Linked DNA regions of Hoeflea algicola. The protein of the gene in region 1 interacts with the protein of each later gene in a pairwise test. Links are inferred from orthologs where the notes say so. Each region holds a gene or a part of one and is shown in the gene's direction. Other genes may lie near its edges.

Region 1 (9,149 bases):
TGTCGACCCCGAAGCCGCTGCTGCCGTCTTTGGCGCCGGCGTGCCGATCACCATGATGCCGCTCGATGTTACCCACAAGGTGCTGACTACCCGGGTGCGGGTTGCCAGGCTCAGGGCCAATGGCAACCGCGCCTCGCGCGCCATGGCCGATATGCTGGAGTTTTACGAGCGCTTCGACGAGCGCAAATATGGCACCGATGGCGGCCCGCTTCATGATCCGACAGTGATTGCCTGGCTGATCGACCCGGAAATGTTTTCAGGCCGCCACTGCAATGTCGAGATCGAGACCGGATCGGACTTGACGCTGGGCGCCACGGTGGTTGATTGGTGGAATGTCACCGACCGACCCGACAATGCTTTTGTGGCTGGCGATGTCGACTCCGATCGCTTTTTCGATCTGCTGATCGAGCGCCTCGCCCGGCTTTAAAGCCGGGCCGTGACGTCGCTTGCCAACGGGATCGACGGCTGCGCGCCGGGCGTCAGGCAAGCCAGCGCGCCAGCTACTGCGGCGCGGCGGATGGCTGCGGCAAAGTCCATGCCGGCGTCGAGCCCTTGCGCCAGGTAGCCGCAGAATGTGTCGCCCGCGCCAACCGTGTCGACCGGCTTGATTTTGAGTGAAGCCACGTGCTCGATTGCGCCGTCTCGGGCCCAGAGGACGCCATCGCCACCCAGCGTGATGATCATGCACTGACCGGTGGCTTTGTGCAGCACCTCAAGTTCCGCTCTTGCTGCATCAAGCATTTCCGCCGGTCGGCCCGATAGCCGGGCAAACTCGGTCTCGTTGGCGATGACAATATCGGCAAGTGGCGCCAGCCGCTCGACCGCGTCGGTCAACGGGGCGATGTTGAGAATGCTCGTGATACCGCCCGCGCGCGCAGCCACCAGCGCCGCTTCTGTTGCCGCTTGAGGGATTTCCATCTGCAGCAGCAGCGTGTCACCCTCTGCCATGCGCGCCACCGCCTGCTCGGCATCCTCTACCGCGACATGGCCGTTAGCGCCGGGGATGATGACGATCATGTTCTCGCCGTCGCCGCCGACCAGGATCATCGCCGTGCCGGTGGGGCCTTCGAGGTGGCGAACTGAACTCAGATCAGCGCCAGCCTCGTCAAGCAAGGCGAGCGCCTCGGCGGCAAAGCCATCATCGCCAACTGCCCCGGTCATCCTGACCTGAGCACCGGCGCGCTGAGCCGCCAGCGCCTGATTGGCACCCTTGCCGCCCTGGGCCGTGGAGAAATCCGTCCCGCTGACGGTTTCCCCCGGTTCGGGCAGACGCGGCGTGGTAGCGATCAGGTCCATGTTGACGGATCCGATGACGGTAATCATGGCAGTCTCCCCGGCTTGGCGACCTTAGCCCGGAAAGGACTGCGCGCCGACATTGGTCAGGACGCTAACGCCGGGCTGCTGGACCAGGCACAAGGTGCTTTCGTGGCCCTGAATGTAGCAGATCATCGGATAATCAGCGGTACGCAAGGTCTCGTAAACGTCTCGTGAGACACCTTCCTCGACATAGAATGGGAATTCACCGGCGTCAGGCATGTCCGCCCCTTCGGGCCATTCCGGCAATCGGCCGGAACTGGAATTGTCGGCGTAATCGCCAAGCCAGTCACCCAGCGCAACACCCATCGAATCCGCGTCCGCAACACCGTCAAATCCAAAAAGATTTGCTGCGGCGTGCGAAGCGCTCCAGACGACGTCGTCAACACCGTTGCGTACCACAAGTTCAATGCTGGCACTTGCGCATGGACCACTGACTTGAGCGGATGCGACAAGGTCGCTCAGCCAGGTCTGCTCCATCGAAACTTCGCATTCTGCGGCCATGGCCGAGGTGGAGGCCGCCAGGGTGAAGCCGAGGACGGCGGCGAGCATCACGCCACCGCTGATCGCACCGGGAAATGTCGGCAGGGCTGCAAGCCGGGCGTGAATGGTCATGATATTCCTCTCGATGCGAACCGCCCGTTTGGACAGCTCATTGGTGTTTTAAATCACACGAGACACAGAGACCGCGCAACGGAAATCTGACATTTCCGGGCAAGCAGAGCGAGAAGGCATCCAGCCACGCTGCGGCATTTAAGCTTTTGAGAGCTATTCATCCTCGTCGACAACGCGGAGTTTTAGCGTCGTGGAGCGGGGTTCGAATTTCGGATTTTGCTGGGTGGTGGGTGCACTTTCCTGGGCCGGACGGGTGGCGGCTGCGGGTTTGGCATCATCGGCAATCTGGGCGAATTCCAGCGCCTCGATCTTGGCGCCGCGCTTGCTGAGCTTGTCCGACGAAGTCAGGATCAGATCTACATCTTTCTGTGCCATGGAAAAATGCGCCTGCAGTTTCCGGGTCCGGTCATCAAGCCGCGACAGGTCCTCCATCAACCGCAGCACTTCACCCTGGATCAGATGCGCCTGTTCGCGCATCCGCGCGTCTTTCAGCAACGCCTGGATCACCTGGATCGACAGCATCAACAGCGACGGCGAGACAATCACCACCCGCGCCCGCTGCGCCTTGTGCACGATGGCCTCGAAATTCTCGTGGATCTCGGCAAAGATCGATTCCGACGGAACGAACAGAAATGCCGTGTCCTGGGTTTCGCCGGCGAGCAGATATTTTTCCGAGATGTCGCGGATATGGACCTCGATATCACGGCGGAAGCGCTGTTGTGCACTCTGGGCGGCCTGCTCGCCGCTGCCCTCTGTTTCCGCCGCGCGCATGGCGTTCCATGCTTCCAGCGGGAATTTGGCGTCGATGACAAGATCCGGCGCATCATTCGGCATGGCGATGGTGCAATCGGGCCGCATGCCATTCGACAGGGTAGGCTGAAAGCTGAACGCGCCCATCGGCAACCCGTCCTGGACGATGGTTTCCATCCGCGACTGCCCGAAGGCGCCACGGGTCTGCTTGTTGGACAGGATCGCCTGAAGCCCCACCACATCGCGCGCCAGCGACTGGATGTTGGCCTGTGCGGTATCAATCACCGCCAGCCGCTCCTGCAATTTGCTCAGGTTTTCGTGGGTGGTGCGGGTCTGATCGGTCAGTGTGGTGCCGATGCGCTGGGTCATGCCATCGAGGCGCTGGCCGATCGACTGGTTGAGTTCGGCCTGGCGTGCGCCGAACAATTCGGCCATCGTCCCCATTCGGCCCTGCATTTCCGATTGTGCCTTGAGGATTTCCGCAAGCCGCGCATCGGCCTGGGCGGTGCGCGCAGCGGCAGCCGCGTCAGCTTGCGCGCGCAGCCGGTTGGCACGGGTAAGCGCCAGTGCGAGCCAGCCAAAAAGCAGCAGCAATGCAACGGCAAGGCCGAGTAGCGCGTGCCCGAGCGTCACTGCGGAGCCGCCAAGGTCAAAAAGCCGGGTCGAAAACACGTCGGTGGAGCTATCCATGACGATGACCTAGCTGATTCTGGCACAAATGTCAGATCAAAACAGGAACAAGCTGATCCGGCGGCAATTCAAACTGCCGTGAGCTGCGATTGACGAGACGGCTGTCAGTGACTATTTCAGCGTCATGACCATCAAGCCGATCATCTATTTGCCCGATCCGATCCTGCGCCAGCAATGCCTGCCGGTGGAACGCGTCGATTCCGAGCTCAAAGGCTTCGTCGAGGATATGCTCGAGACCATGTATGAAGCGCCGGGCATTGGCCTTGCTGCCATCCAGGTCGGGGTGCCGCGGCGGTTGCTGGTAATCGACATCGCGGGCAAGGATGAAGACCCCAATCCGCAGGTGTTCATCAATCCCGAACTTGTCGCCACCGGCGATGACACCAGTGTCTATGAGGAAGGCTGCCTGTCGATCCCGGATTACTACGCCGATGTCGAGCGGCCCGCATCGGTTACCGTCAAACATCTCGACCGCGATGGCAAACTGCAGACGACCGAGGCCGACGGCCTGCTCGCTACCTGCCTGCAGCACGAGATTGATCACCTCAACGGCGTGTTGTTCATCGACCATATTTCCAAGCTTAAGCGCGACATGGTGGTGCGCAAGTTCACCAAGCTCGCCAAAACCCGGGTGACCGCCTGATCTCATTCGGGGGTCGGTTCGGAAACACCCGCGACTTCGACGGGCTTGACCTGAGGCTGGAAAACCCGTTTGAACACGGGCGTTGAACAACGCGATAACCGGACGGGCCAATTGCCGATGCGCATCATTTTCATGGGGACGCCCGCTTACGCCGTACCGACGCTGGAAGCGCTTGCCGCGGCAGGACACGAGATCGTTGCGGTCTATTCGCAGCCGCCCCGCCCGGCTGGCCGCCGCGGCCTTGATGTGTTGCCCTCGCCGGTGCACGCCGCCGCCGAGCGACTTGGCATTCCGGTGTTCACGCCCAAGAGCCTGAAGGGCGAGGCGGAGCAGCAAGCCTTTGATGCGCTTGAAGCTGACGCAGCGGTGGTTGTCGCCTACGGACTGCTCTTGCCCAAAGCCATTCTCGATGCGCCGCGGCTAGGCGCCTGGAACGGCCATGCCTCGCTGTTGCCACGCTGGCGCGGTGCGGCGCCGATCCAGCGCGCCATCATGGCCGGTGACAATGAGACCGGCGTCATGATCATGAAAATGGACGAAGGCCTCGACACCGGCCCGGTGGCGTTGACGCAAACCGTCGCGATTGCCACCGACATGACCACCGGTGAGTTGCACGACCGGCTCTCCGAGATCACCGCGCAACTGATGACCAAGGCAATGCAGAGGCTGGAAGCTGACGAATTGCCTGTAACGCCCCAGGCCGAGACTGACGTCAGTTACGCCGCCAAGATCAAGAAGGCCGAAACGCGGGTCGATTTCAATCGGCCGGCACAGGACGTGCACAACCATGTCCGTGGCCTGGCGCCAACGCCGGGTGCCTGGTTTGAACTCGACGTCGGTGATCGCGCCGAACGGGTCAAACTGCTGGCAACCGAAATCGTCGCCACGTCACCGTCAGGCCCTTCGTCGGCAATTGTGCCGGGAACGGTGGTTGATGACCGGCTGCTGGTCGCCTGCAGCGAGGGCGCCGTGTGGCTGTTGAGCCTGCAGAAGGCCGGCGGCAAGCAGCTTGCGGTCGATGAGTTTTTGCGCGGTACTTCGATTGCGCCCGGCACGATGATCGGCTGATGCGCTACCGGCTCGACATTGAATATGACGGCTCCGGCTATGTCGGCTGGCAGCGCCAGGACGAGCACCCGTCGGTGCAGCAGGCAATTGAAACCGCCATTAAGGGCTTTAGCGGCGAGAGCGTCAGCGTCAAAGGCGCAGGACGTACTGATGCCGGTGTTCACGCACTCGGCCAGGTCGCTCATGTCGACCTCGCCAAACAATGGCCAGCGGACACAGTTCGCGATGCCATCAATGCGCATCTGCAGATGGCCCGCGAGCGCGTCGCCATTCTTGCCGCGAGCCCCGTTGCCGATGGTTTTGATGCCCGTTTTTCGGCCCTGCGCCGGCACTATGTCTACCGCATCCTCTGCCGTCGTGCCCCATTGGTGCTGGAGAAGAACCGTGCTGCCTGGTCAACCAGGCCGCTGGACGTCGCAACCATGCACGAAGCCGCACAACGGCTGGTCGGCAGGCATGATTTCACCACCTTCCGCTCGATCCAGTGTCAGGCCAATTCGCCGGTGCGCACGCTCGACCGGCTCGATGTCGTCTCCGGCGCCGCCGATGGGCTGGTCGAGATTCATGCCACGGCGCGCAGCTTCCTGCACAACCAGATACGTTCCTTTGCCGGGACCTTGCGGCTGGTCGGCGAAGGTAAATGGACGGCCGACGACGTCGAGGCGGCGCTTGCCGCTCGCTCCCGTAAGGCCTGCGGCCCGGTGGCAGCACCCGGCGGGCTGTATTTCAAGCAGGTCGACTACTAGAGAAATCGATGGGCGGATCACATTCGCCCCCAAGCGCACCGGCAACGATGGTGGAAACTCTGTCGTTTCCCGCAGGCCGAATCTGACCGTTCCGGATTAACCCGAAGGTAACCCAAACCACAGAAAACTGGTTACGCCAGAAGCTGCGTCCCGTCGCGGTGTGCATGAAGCCTGTTCTGGACGTCTCTCACATCGGGGACATGACAGTCTGATCACTTCGCATTCAGGATCGCTCATGCTTATTTCGCGCAAATTGCCGCTGGCCGCAGCCGTGATGACAATTGTCTCCATCGGCGTCGCCAGTGTTGCCGCTCTCCAGATCGCCTCCGGTGCGCTTGGCGCCAAGTCGGCAGAGACCCTGGTCGCCATCGCTGACGGCCGTCGAAATCAGGTGCAGACCTATCTGGCCAGTGTCGAGCAGGATTTGCTGGCGACCTCTCAGAACAACCTGCTGCGGATCGCGCTGGAAGGGTTCAAGTTCGACTGGGGGTTCCTTGGCGACGGTGTCACCGCAGAGCTCCAGAAGCGCTATATCACCGACAACCCGAACCCCGCGGGTGAACGCCAGAAGCTCGATACCGCCGCGGTCAGCTCCTATGATCAGACCCACGAACGCTACCATCCCAAATTCCGTGAAATGGCCGAAAGCCGCGGCTGGGAAGATTTCTACATTGTCGACATGAACGGCAACATCATCTACTCGGTCAACAAGAACGATGACTTCGCCACCAACCTGAAATCCGGACCGATGAAGGACACCGGTGCAGGCAAGGTGTTCGCCGACATTGTCGAAGCCAACCAGCCCGACAAGACTATCTTTGCCGACTATGCGCCCTATGCGGCTGCCAAAGGCGGATCAGCGGCCTTCATGGGCCACGCGCTGAAATCAGAAATGGGCATCGTCGGCGTCGTCATGATCCGCATGCCCACCGGTAAGATTGCCGAGATCATGGCCAACAACACCGGCTTGGGCGAGACCGGCGAAACCGTGCTGCTCAACGCCGATGGCTTCCTGCTCACCGATTCCGCCAAGACCGAAGAAAACGATGCGCTTACAGCCAAAGTGGCTCCCGACCTGGTTGCTGGCATGAACGGCGCCGAAGTGATTTCGGGCACCTATGACGGCTATCGTGGCATCGATGCCGATATCGCTCTCGCCCAGGTCGATTTCGAGGGTTCCGACTGGGTGGTGGCGACTGTGGTCGACAGCGCCGAATCAGGTGCTGCGGTGGTGACCATGCGCAATACCATTCTGGCGCTCTCGCTGGCCTTGCTGATCGCTGCATTGGCACTTTCGGTCTGGTTCTCGCGCACCCTGACCCGGCCGATCGACCAGATCGTCGCTGCCATGCGCCGGCTCGCCGAGGGGGATACTTCAATCGAGATTTCCGGCGAACAGCGCAATGATGAAATCGGCGAAATGGCGCGCTCGGTTGCTGTGTTCCGCGATGCGGCCATCGAAAAGGTCAGCCTCGAAGCCCAGGCAGATGAAAGCCGTGTGCTCAGCGAGCGCGAACGCCACGAGCGCGAACAGGCAAAGGCCGAGGAAAGCCAGCAGATGCAGCAGGCTGTCGATGCCTTGGCCGGTGGTCTGCACCGCCTGTCGGAAGGCGACTTGTCGGTCCGCCTGCAGACCCCGTTCATGCAGAGCCTCGACCGTTTGCGGCTCGATTTCAATGCCTCGGTGGAAAAGCTCAACACCACGCTTTCGGAAGTCAGTGACAATATTCTCGAGATCAATGGCGACACCGGCGAATTGCGGGCGGCAGCTGATGACCTGTCGCGCCGCACAGAACAGCAGGCAGCTTCGCTGGAGCAGACCTCCGCGGCGCTCGACGAAATCACCGCCACCGTCAAGAGCTCGTCGGTGCGCGCCGACGAGGCCACCGACAAGGTCAGCCAGGCCAAGCAGTCTACCGACCAGTCGAGCAAGGTCGTGGCCGATGCTGTCGATGCCATGGGCCGTATCGAGGTAGCTTCCGGTGAAATCTCGAAGATCATCAGCGTCATCGACGAGATCGCCTTCCAGACCAACCTGCTGGCGCTTAATGCCGGAGTCGAGGCGGCTCGTGCCGGTGAAGCTGGCAAGGGCTTTGCTGTCGTCGCCCAGGAAGTGCGCGAACTGGCCCAGCGCTCGGCGACGGCCGCCAAGGACATCAAGAACCTGATCAGCAAGTCCGGCGAAGAGGTGACCACAGGCGTGTCTCTGGTCCGCCAGACCGGTGAGGCGCTGGCCCAGATCGCCCAGCATGTCAGCGATATCAACGCACAGATCAATTCGATCGCCACGGCAGCGCGCGAACAGTCGACCGGACTGACGGAAATCAACTCGGCGGTCAACCAGATGGATCAGGTCACGCAGCAGAACGCGGCCATGGTGGAACAGACCACGGCCGTCACGCACCGGCTTTCGAGCGGGGCTGCGGCGCTGGATGGTCTGGTCCGCCAGTTCACACTTTCCGGTTCAACTGCTGGCAACGGGGCCGGAGACATGGTCGACGCTGCCGTCGCGCCTGCCAGACAAGCGCCCCGGAAACTGGGTGCAGCCGATACGCAATCACGTCCGGTTCAATCGCCGGTCCGAACAATGGTCAATTCGGTCGCCCGCGCCTTCGGGTCCGGTTCGGCCGCCAAGGCAACTGCAGCGTCACAAGACGACTGGGAGGAATTTTGATGCACGATAATCAGAACAACGCCACCGAATCTGACAGTTTGAGAATCATCTCGTTTCATCTCGGCGCGCAAGTTTTCTGCGTCAACATCATGTCGGTTCGCGAGATCCGCGGCTGGGCCCCTGCGACAACCTTGCCGCATACCCCGCCGCATGTGTTGGGCGTCATCAACCTGCGCGGTTCGGTGATTCCGGTGATCGACATGGCGATCCGCCTCGGCCTGCCGCCGATCAAGCCGACCGAACGTTCGGCGATTATCGTCACAGCCATTGCCGGCAAGCTGGTCGGTCTGCTGGTCGAAAATGTGTCCGACATGATCACTGTCAGCACGGCGGAATTGCAACCGGCGCCCGATGTGCTGCCGGCAGCCGAGCGTGCGCTGACCAAGGCTATCATTCCAGTCGACACGCAGATGATCTGCTATCTTGATCTCGACGCTTTGTTCTCCGTTACCGAGGAAATGGCGGCCTGACCGGGCCCAGCCTGCATCCGGCCGCGGGAAACCGGGCCGCTCTAACCACCCAACGCGGTGAATGCCAATTCGGAAATGGTCAATCCGGTCATCACCATCATCAGGGTGATGAACACCGAGATCAGCACCTCGCCTTCAAGGCAGCCCCGTATCACCCGGAAATAGAGCCCGATCACCGC
Region 2 (9,124 bases), 620 kb from region 1 along the record:
GCTGCGCAAGGACATGGAGCTGTTCGCCAACCTGCGTCCGGCAATCTGCTACCCGGCGCTTGCCGCCTCGTCTTCGCTCAAGCCCGAAGTTGTCGAAGGCCTCGATATCCTGATCGTCCGCGAACTCACCGGCGGCGTCTATTTCGGCGAACCCAAGGAAATCATCGATCTCGGCAACGGTCAGAAGCGCGGCATAGACACCCAGGTCTATGACACCTACGAAATCGAACGCATTTCAGCCGTCGCCTTCGAGCTGGCGCGCACCCGCAGGAACGAAGTCTGTTCGATGGAAAAGCGCAACGTCATGAAATCCGGCGTGCTCTGGAACGAGGTGGTGACCGCCACCCACAAGGCACGTTTCTCCGACGTCAAGCTGAGCCACATGCTGGCCGATGCCGGCGGCATGCAGCTGGTGCGCTGGCCCAAGCAGTTCGACGTCATCGTCACCGACAATCTGTTTGGCGATATGCTCTCAGACGTCGCCGCCATGCTGACCGGCTCACTCGGCATGCTGCCCTCCGCCTCGCTCGGCGCACCCGATCCCAAGACCGGCAAGCGCAAGGCGCTCTACGAGCCGGTGCACGGCTCGGCACCCGATATCGCCGGCCAGGGCATCGCCAACCCGATCGCCATGATCGCCTCCTTTGCCATGTGCCTGCGCTATTCCTTCGACATGGTAGCTGAAGCCGAGCGGCTGGATGCAGCCATTGCCACCGTGCTTGGAAACGGCCTGCGCACCGGCGATATCATGTCGGATGGCTGCACCAAGGTGACCACTGCCGAAATGGGCGACGCCATCGTCGCCGCTTACGCAGGATAAGCATCACCATTTATAACGGCAAATCCAACCCGGCCCGGCTCCACGCTCGGCCGGGTTTTTGTTGAACCCCGCTGGCTGGTCAGGTTGTGTCTGAACGGCGGATTTCTTCCATCTGCCGGGCCAGTTCGGCGCGCCAGGGCCCCATCATCTCGCGCACCTTCTGGATATAGGGCTCGTTCTCAGCCAGCGTCAGTTTCGGATCGTAGACGCTCGCCACCTCAAGCATCGATTTCCGGTCCATGCGGTCGAAGGCGTCGGCCATGGCGTGAGCATGGGGCGTGGAAATCCCCAACGCCTCAAACGCGGATCGGCCCATCCGGATCGAGCTGTCATAGGTCTCGCGGACGATATCGCGGCAGCCGGCGGCCCAGAGATCATAGACATGGTCACGGTCAACCGCGCGCGCCAGCACATGCACGCCCGGATGGGTATGCTGCAGATATCTGGTCAATTCGGTAATCTGCTCACGATCATCGATGGCGATAACGATCAGCTTGGCCTCAGAGATGCCGGCCGCATGCAGAAGTTCGGGTCGGGTGGCGTCGCCATAATAGGATTTCAACCCGAAACGGCCCATCATGTCGATGCGTTTGGAATTGAAATCAATCACCGTCGAGCCGTAACCGGCTGCCGACAGCATCCGCTGGATCAGCCCGCCCATGCGGCCATGGCCAGCTATGATGATGTGGTTTTGCTCGTCGATCTGGTCGGTTTGCCGCCCGTCTGCCTCGACAAACCGTGGCGCGATAACCCGGTCATAGAGTATGAAAAGCCCCGGCGTCAGTACCATCGACAGCGCCACCACCAACAGCAGCTGATCGGCGATCTCAGCCGGGATCACCGAATTTGCCACCGTAAACGACAACAACACGAAGCCGAACTCACCGGCCTGCGCCAATCCCAATGCAAACAGCCAGCGATCGCCGCCACGCAGCTTGAAGACCAGCGCCAGCACATAGAGCACGCCGGCCTTTATGGCGATCAGCGCCAGGGTCAGGGCGACGATCAGCCCCGGATTGTCGGCCAACAGCGCGAAATTGATGCCGGCGCCGACACTCATGAAAAACAGACCGAGCAATAGCCCCTTGAACGGGCCGATATCGGATTCCAGTTCGTGGCGGTATTCGCTGTTGGCCAGCACCACACCGGCAAGAAAGGTGCCGAGCGCCGGCGACAGACCGACCAGCGACATCAGCAAGGCGATGCCGATTACCATCAGCAAGGCCGTGGCGGTGAAAAGCTCGCGCAATTGCGAGGTTGCGATGAAGCGAAACAGGGGCCGCGTCAGCCGACTGCCGATCAACACCACAGCGGCCACCGCGGCCAGGGTGACCAGCGTGGTTTGCCAGCCATTGAGCCCGGCCACCAGGCTCATCGTCGCGCCATGATCGCCGCCGCCGGATCCCTGCGCGGCACTGGCAGCGTGATGGGCTTCGAGCAATTCCGGCAGCGCCAACAACGGGATCAGCGCCAGCATTGGAATCACGGCAATGTCCTGGAACAACAGCACCGAGAAACTCGATTGCCCGCCATCGCTTTTCAACAGTCCCTTTTCATTGAGCGACTGCAGCACGATCGCCGTCGACGAGAGCGACAGCACCAGCCCGATCGCCAGGCTCACCGTCCAGGATTGGCCCAGCGCCATCGCCACCATCATCACCAGAAGCGTGCTGCCCGCTACCTGCGCGCCGCCAAGCCCGATCAACCGCGTCCGCATCTGCCAGAGCATTTTCGGCTCCAGTTCGAGGCCGACCAGAAACAGCATCATCACCACGCCGAACTCGGCAAAATGCTGAATCGACAGCACGTCGACATCGAGCAGCGCCAGCACCGGCGAAATTGCAATACCGGCGATCAGGTAGCCAAGCACCGAGCCAAGTCCCAGCCGCGTGGCAATCGGCACAGCGAAAACGCCCGCGACAAGAAACACAAATGCAAGCAACAGAAAATCGGTCATGAAACATCCCCTTGGCCCAATGTTGTGAGGCCTTGCAGCAATATTCGCATTCTGTCTGAAAAAGGAAGCCCGGGATATCGCCTGTCTTGCTGCACAGCAGAAGCGCGGCAACCGGTGCGAACCGGGCCAAAACGTTGTTAGCCGGCGACCGCACGGAACGAATTGACATTTCAGCGCACTTCCATCAAAACACGCCCACCATGCGCACCACGATCAAAACCAAGACCGCGATCTGACCCGTTCCGCCCCCCTCACTCTCCCCGGGGCGGGAAGAGTGGCGCTTGACCGCTAACAAGGGGAGAGAGGAGCACGGAAACCATGGGTTTCAAAATCGCAATTGTCGGTGCGACGGGCAATGTCGGCCGCGAAATGCTCAACATTTTGTCAGAGCGCGCCTTCCCTGTCAGCGAAGTCGTAGCCCTTGCCTCGAGCCGCTCGGTGGGCACCGAAGTTTCCTTCGGCGACAAGACCCTGAAGGTCAAGAATCTCGAAAATTATGATTTTACCGGCACCGATCTCTGCCTGATGTCTGCCGGTGGCACGATCAGCAAGAAATGGTCGCCCAAGATCGCCGCCCAAGGCTGCATCGTCATCGATAATTCCTCGGCCTGGCGCTACGACGCCGACGTGCCGTTGATCGTGCCTGAAGTCAATCCGGATGCGATCACCGGCTATACCAAGCGCAACATCATCGCCAACCCGAATTGCTCGACGGCACAGCTGGTCGTCGCGCTCAAGCCGCTGCATGATCACGCCAAGATCAAACGCCTGGTGATCTCGACCTACCAGTCGGTTTCCGGCGCCGGCAAGGACGGCATGGACGAGCTGTTCAACCAGACCCGCGCCGTGTTTGTCGCAGATTCGATCTCGACCCACAAATTCACCAAGCGCATCGCCTTCAACGTCATTCCGCATATCGATGACTTCATGGAAGACGGCTACACCAAGGAAGAATGGAAGGTGCTGGCCGAAACCAAGAAGATGCTGGATCCGAAGATCAAGGTCACCTGCACCGCCGTGCGCGTGCCGGTGTTCATCGGCCATTCGGAATCGGTCAATATCGAGTTTGAAAACGAGATTTCTGCCGAGGAAGCCCGTGACATCCTGCGCGACGCACCCGGCTGCCAGGTCATCGACAAGCACGAGGACGGTGGCTACATCACGCCCTATGAATGTGCTGGCGAAGACGCCACCTTCATCTCGCGCATCCGCGAGGACGCAACTGTCGAAAACGGCCTCAACATCTGGGTCGTCTCTGACAATCTGCGCAAGGGTGCCGCTCTCAACACCATTCAGATCGCCGAACTGCTGGTCAACCGGCGGCTGATCAAGCCGCGGCTGGCTGCCTGAATGCAATCGAGCCATTTGATGGCCCGCCGGTGCACCCCATCGGCGGGCCTTTTTATTGAGCCACGGAATTGGCGGGTCGTGACTTTTCAGCGAAACGCTGGCAAGCTTCGCCCCGGCCAAGTTTCACGACACAAGGGTGATGATGCATGAACGACACGGGTGGAAAACTGACCGCAGCGGGCATTGCCGCGCTGGTTATGATAGGCTTCGCCACACCGGCGATTGCCGCACAATGCGGCAACAACTCCAAGGGCTTTCCCGCTTGGATCACCCAGTTCAAGAAGGAAGCGGCCCGGGCAGGCATCTCCGAGCGCACGCTCGACAGGGCTTTCGCCAACGTCCGTTATGCCACCAAGACGATTTCGCTGGACCGCAATCAGCGCAGCTTCAAATTGTCTTTCGACCAGTTCATGCAGAAGCGCGGCGCCAACACCATCATTTCCCAGGGCAAGAAGCTGAAGAAGCGCAATGCCGGAATGTTCGATGCGATCGAGAAGAAATACGGCGTACCTGCCGGTCCGCTGCTCGCGATCTGGGGCATGGAATCAGGTTTCGGCCGGTTTTCCGGCAACCAGCACACCATGTCGGCTGTGGCGACGCTGGCCTATGATTGCCGTCGCTCGGCGTTTTTCACCGAACAGCTCTATGCCCAGTTGCAGCTCATACAGAAGGGCTGGCTGAGCCCCGACTTCAAGGGCGCCGCCCATGGCGAAATCGGCCAGACCCAGTTCCTGCCCGCAAATGTCGTCCGTTTCGGCGTCGATGGCGACCGCAACGGCAGCGTCGATCTGGCGTCCTCTGCCGACGCACTGGCCTCGACCGCGAATTTCCTCCGCGCCCATGGCTGGAGCCGCGGCGGCGGCTATCAGCCGGGAGAGGGCAACCACCGGGCGATCGAGGGCTGGAACGCAGCCAGCGTCTACCAAAAGGCAATTGCCAAGATCGGTGCGGACATCGACGGTTGAAGCTCAGCTAAAGTCTGATGCTGACGGCCCGCGCCAACTGCCGCGGGCCGGATCGACCCGGTCCATGGCGCGTTCAGGCCGATCTGCCTGAACGACACCGCACATGCGTCGATTCAATCTGTTGCAGATCCATGCATTCAATTGGTTCCGCCGAGCTGAAAAGCCCATTTTCCGGCCGCGATCACCGATCCGTTATCCGGACTGATCACAAAAACAGCGTCAGAATTCGTCGCAGCTTTCGTCCACCGTGGTTTGTACGCTGTGGATGATCTTGCCGCCCTTGAAGGTGAACGCCTCGCGGATCAGCAATTCATTGTCGGTGAACTGGTAACACACCAGCGCCGTGGCAGTGGTGTCGTCGATCCTCGCCTCGGGGTCGAGTTGCCAGGCAAAATTGGCCGTGGCGGCAATCTCTTCCCATTCATCCAGCGCCTCGACGAATTCCGCTTTGGTCTGGGTTACCTCGAGATCCCCAAGTTCGATTTTCGCATCATCGGCCAGCAAATCGGTGAGTGCGACCCGGTTGACGTCGAACAGTGCCGTATACCATCGCTCCAGCAGCGAACTTGTCGTTTGCGCCGCGGCAACCGCCGGGATGGCGACAAGCACGGTGGCGGCAATAAGTACAGTTCGGATCAGACGCATGTGAAGGCTCCCGCAGGCGCCGCTTCCAGGCTGGCAAGTGCGCCACCGCCATGGAACCGGAGTGCGGGGGCTGCTGTCAAGCCAGAGGCAGGTCGGGCCGGTAGAAATCGCCGGTTTGGGGGTCCATGACCCACAGTTCACCGGTCGAAATATCGAACCAGGCGCCGTGCAGCTTCATCTTGCCGCGATCTTCAAGGATCTTGACGCACGGAAAACTCCGCAGATTGGAGATCGAGTTGCGGATCGAGATACGCTCCAGCGCGATCTGCCGCTCGCCGCTGGTCATCAGCTGGCTGTCCTGGATCTGTTGCGCCGCTGGCTTCAGTAGTTTCACCCAGTGGCCGATGAAATCGCCCGGCGAGAGCGGCGCCGCATTGGGATCGAGCGCTGCCTTGATGCCGCCGCAGCGGCCATGGCCGAGCACGACGATCTGCCGAATCTTGAGTGCCTGCACTGCAAATTCGAGCGCTGCCGAGGTAGCGTGAAGATTATCATCCGGCTCGTAGGGCGGCACCAGATTGGAGACATTGCGGATTACGAACATTTCGCCCGGACCACAATCGAAAACGGTCTCGGGTGCGGTGCGTGAATCGCAGCAGGCAATGACCAGCGTGTGTGGTTCCTGGCCGGTTTCGGCCAATTGTCTGTAACGATCTCTTTCGGCCGTGTAGCGGCCGCTCATGAATGTTTTGTAGCCTTCAAGAAGCCTGGATGGAAATGTCGACATGGCAACGCACATAAACGCGCGCGGCACGAAGATCAATCATCCTTTAGGCGATATGCAAATCCACGGATAAAAATACTGGATACACCGCTCCGCACGCCCCCCATCGCCGCCATCATTATGGGTGTTTTCGTCTTGTCCCGGAATGAACCCGCCGCATATTGACCATCGCCATCGGCGTGCGCAGACTCTGCGCATCGGTCTCAAGCGTCAACTCGTCAGCGCCGCGCCGTGCGGTTCGTGCCAGGATCTCGAACACGGCGCCAGTAGCCATTTGCAGCGCCTTCTCCTCAGCCATTCCTTCCAGCAGCCGCGCCAGGAAGGTCGCCGACATCAGGTCGCCGAGGCCGTTTGGCGCATTGGCGATGCTGCGGTGTTCGGCCATATGGGCCTCACCGCCGCTGACCAGCAGGTTGCCGGTGCTGCCCGCCATCATCGCGATCGCCGAGGTGACCAGCACCCTGGCCGGCCCCAGCGTCTCCGCCGCCGACAACATCGATGCCGTATCTTTGACCTCGGCGCCCGACAACCAGCCAAGCTCATGCACATTCGGGGTGGCGATGCTGGCGATCGGAATCAGCTTGTTCGCAATGGCATTGGCGGTAATTTCCGGAACATAGAGCCCGCCGGTATCGCCGATCACGGGGTCGCACATGTACAGCGCACCCGGATTGGCCGCCCGCACTGCGCCCACCAGCCGGGCGATGTCTTCCGCCTGGCCAGCCTCGCCGAGATAGCCGCTGAGCACCGCGCCGACTTCGCCAAGCCAGGGCGCCCGGCACAAATCATCAATCAGCGCCGAGAAATCCTCTCTTGAAGGAACAATCCGGGTGGCTCGCGAATGCCCCGGATGCCAGGGAAGGATCACGGTTGGAACCGCCCACACAGGAAACCCGAGGGTTTCCAGTGCGAACACGGCGGCGCGGTTGCCCACCGATCCGCGCACCACATGGCTGGAAATGACGATCACCGCCGGGTGGATCCCCGGATTGTTCTGGTTGCCCTGGCTCATGTCGAAATCTGCCCGAACAACCACCACACCAGGCCCAGCAGCGCCAGCACAGCCAGGCCGCGAGCAATCCGCGTGCCCCACAGTTCTGCTGCATCGGTCTTGTCGGCGTCCTTGGCGGCAAAATGATCGCGCACACTGTTGGCGGCAGATTTCATCACCGGCGTCGCCGACAGCCCGCCCTCCTCGCCGAGTCGGTCGAGCGCGCGTTTGGCGTCGCGAACGGTCTTCTCATCGTCTTTCATGACACCTGCTTTCTGCAAGAATAGCGCTCCGGTTCATCCTAGCGCCCGTCGCCGCTGCGGCGCAAACACCCCATATCATTCGACACCGCCACCGAGCGTCAGCGGGCCATGCCATGATATTCGGCGTTGGGGCGCATGTCGGTGGCCGACGCCATCCGGTTGCTCATGTTGTAAAAAGAGGCAACCGCGGCGATATCCCATATATCCCGATCGCTGTATCCCACATCGCGCAGCGCCTGCCGGTCCGCCTCTTCGATCCGTGCCGGGTCTTCGGTCATCAGCACTGCGAAATCGAGCATCGCCCGTTGTTTCGGCTTCAGGTCGGCCACCAGATAGTTCATCACCATTTGCTCGCCCAGTTCCGGCTTTCCCGACAACACCCGCACCGCAGCTCCATGGGCAGTCAGGCAATAATAGCACCGGTTGACCGCCGAGACCGCCACCGCAATCAACTCCCGGTCGAGTTTGCTCAGGCCGGAATCCGCCAGCATCAGGTCATTGTAGAAGGCCGCAAAGGCTTCCAGCTTGTTATTGTTGAAGGCGTAGGCCCTGAGCACATTGGGGACCATCCCGAGCTTTTCCTCGCATTTGGCGAAGTAGGCGGTCATGGCATCGCTAAGCGGCGTTTCCTGCTTGAGATTCAGCGCGATCACGGCTTCTGGTGCAGATGTCATCACAAATTCTCCAATTATTGTTATCCGGTACGAAATCTGGTCGCTTTGCATGCCACTTCTGCTAGGTTTCGACCAAAGATCAAGTCCTGGAGGCCTGGAATGGGTGTCAAGAATAGCCGCAAGGCAGAGCCGCTGCTCGCAGAAGCCGCAACAATCGCAGCCAAGAGCAGCAAGCCGCACGTCAAGCCGGAGATTCTTTTCTCCCGGGTCAGCATGGACGATCTCGCGCATTTTCCGCCGCAAAGCCTGGCGCATTCGGCCATGCTCGCAGAAGCTGAAATTCGCGCCTGGGACGGAAAGACATCGCGGATGAGTTTGGTCGAGGGCGATCATACCACCAAGGATGGCCAGGCCGTCTCGGTGTTGTTGATCACCACCCGGAACAAACCCTTCCTCTATGATTCGGTCATGGGCGAGGTGACCTCGCACGTGCGCGACATCTACATGGCGCTACACCCGATCCTGGTGGTCGCCGACAAGGCGCCAACCCGGCTGTTTTCCCATGACGACGGCAGCGATCCGGCAGATCGGGTCAGTCACATCCAGATCCACATGCCACGTCTTGGCGAGACCGCTGCCAAGAACCTGACCGACGGCGTCCGCCATGTGCTTTCGCAGGTCCAGGCGGCAGTCACAGACTGGAAGGCAATGCTGGCGATGCTCGATCACAGCGCCGCCGACCTGGTGGCCCTGGATGTCGACAAGAAGACCGAACCGGCCAGACAGGAGGCTCAG

What was found.
Region 2: the proteins of def (region 1) and OEG84_RS15245 interact in binary tests that used the Escherichia coli proteins (3 or more experiments, as listed by UniProt). The link is inferred for Hoeflea algicola from one-to-one orthologs.

What each region holds. Positions count from the first base shown.
Region 1 is NZ_JAOVZR010000001.1:3,718,212-3,727,360, forward strand. What follows is about bases 2,319-5,252. They hold def (peptide deformylase), read left to right. Parts: upstream 2,319-3,493; coding sequence 3,494-4,012; downstream 4,013-5,252. Other genes in these bases: OEG84_RS18120 (DNA recombination protein RmuC), read right to left, coding at 2,319-3,369; fmt (methionyl-tRNA formyltransferase), read left to right, coding at 4,130-5,080; truA (tRNA pseudouridine(38-40) synthase TruA), read left to right, coding at 5,077-5,252. Also shown: OEG84_RS18105 (nucleoside hydrolase), read left to right, coding at 1-427; OEG84_RS18110 (ribokinase), read right to left, coding at 424-1,323; OEG84_RS18115 (hypothetical protein), read right to left, coding at 1,348-1,929; more of OEG84_RS18120, read right to left, coding at 2,083-2,318; more of truA, read left to right, coding at 5,253-5,826; OEG84_RS18140 (methyl-accepting chemotaxis protein), read left to right, coding at 6,062-8,500; OEG84_RS18145 (chemotaxis protein CheW), read left to right, coding at 8,500-8,970; OEG84_RS18150 (hypothetical protein), read right to left, coding at 9,012-9,149. UniProt on the Escherichia coli protein: Removes the formyl group from the N-terminal Met of newly synthesized proteins. Requires at least a dipeptide for an efficient rate of reaction. N-terminal L-methionine is a prerequisite for activity but the enzyme has broad specificity at other positions.
Region 2 is NZ_JAOVZR010000001.1:3,096,589-3,105,712, forward strand. Bases 2,203-5,111 are described here. They hold OEG84_RS15245 (aspartate-semialdehyde dehydrogenase), read left to right. Parts: upstream 2,203-3,095; coding sequence 3,096-4,127; downstream 4,128-5,111. Other genes in these bases: OEG84_RS15240 (cation:proton antiporter domain-containing protein), read right to left, coding at 2,203-2,777; OEG84_RS15250 (lytic murein transglycosylase), read left to right, coding at 4,274-5,092. Also shown: leuB (3-isopropylmalate dehydrogenase), read left to right, coding at 1-820; more of OEG84_RS15240, read right to left, coding at 900-2,202; OEG84_RS15255 (nuclear transport factor 2 family protein), read right to left, coding at 5,312-5,737; OEG84_RS15260 (carbonic anhydrase), read right to left, coding at 5,814-6,464; pyridoxal kinase PdxY, read right to left, coding at 6,580-7,473; OEG84_RS15270 (hypothetical protein), read right to left, coding at 7,470-7,715; OEG84_RS15275 (peroxidase-related enzyme), read right to left, coding at 7,814-8,389; OEG84_RS15280 (NAD-glutamate dehydrogenase), read left to right, coding at 8,489-9,124.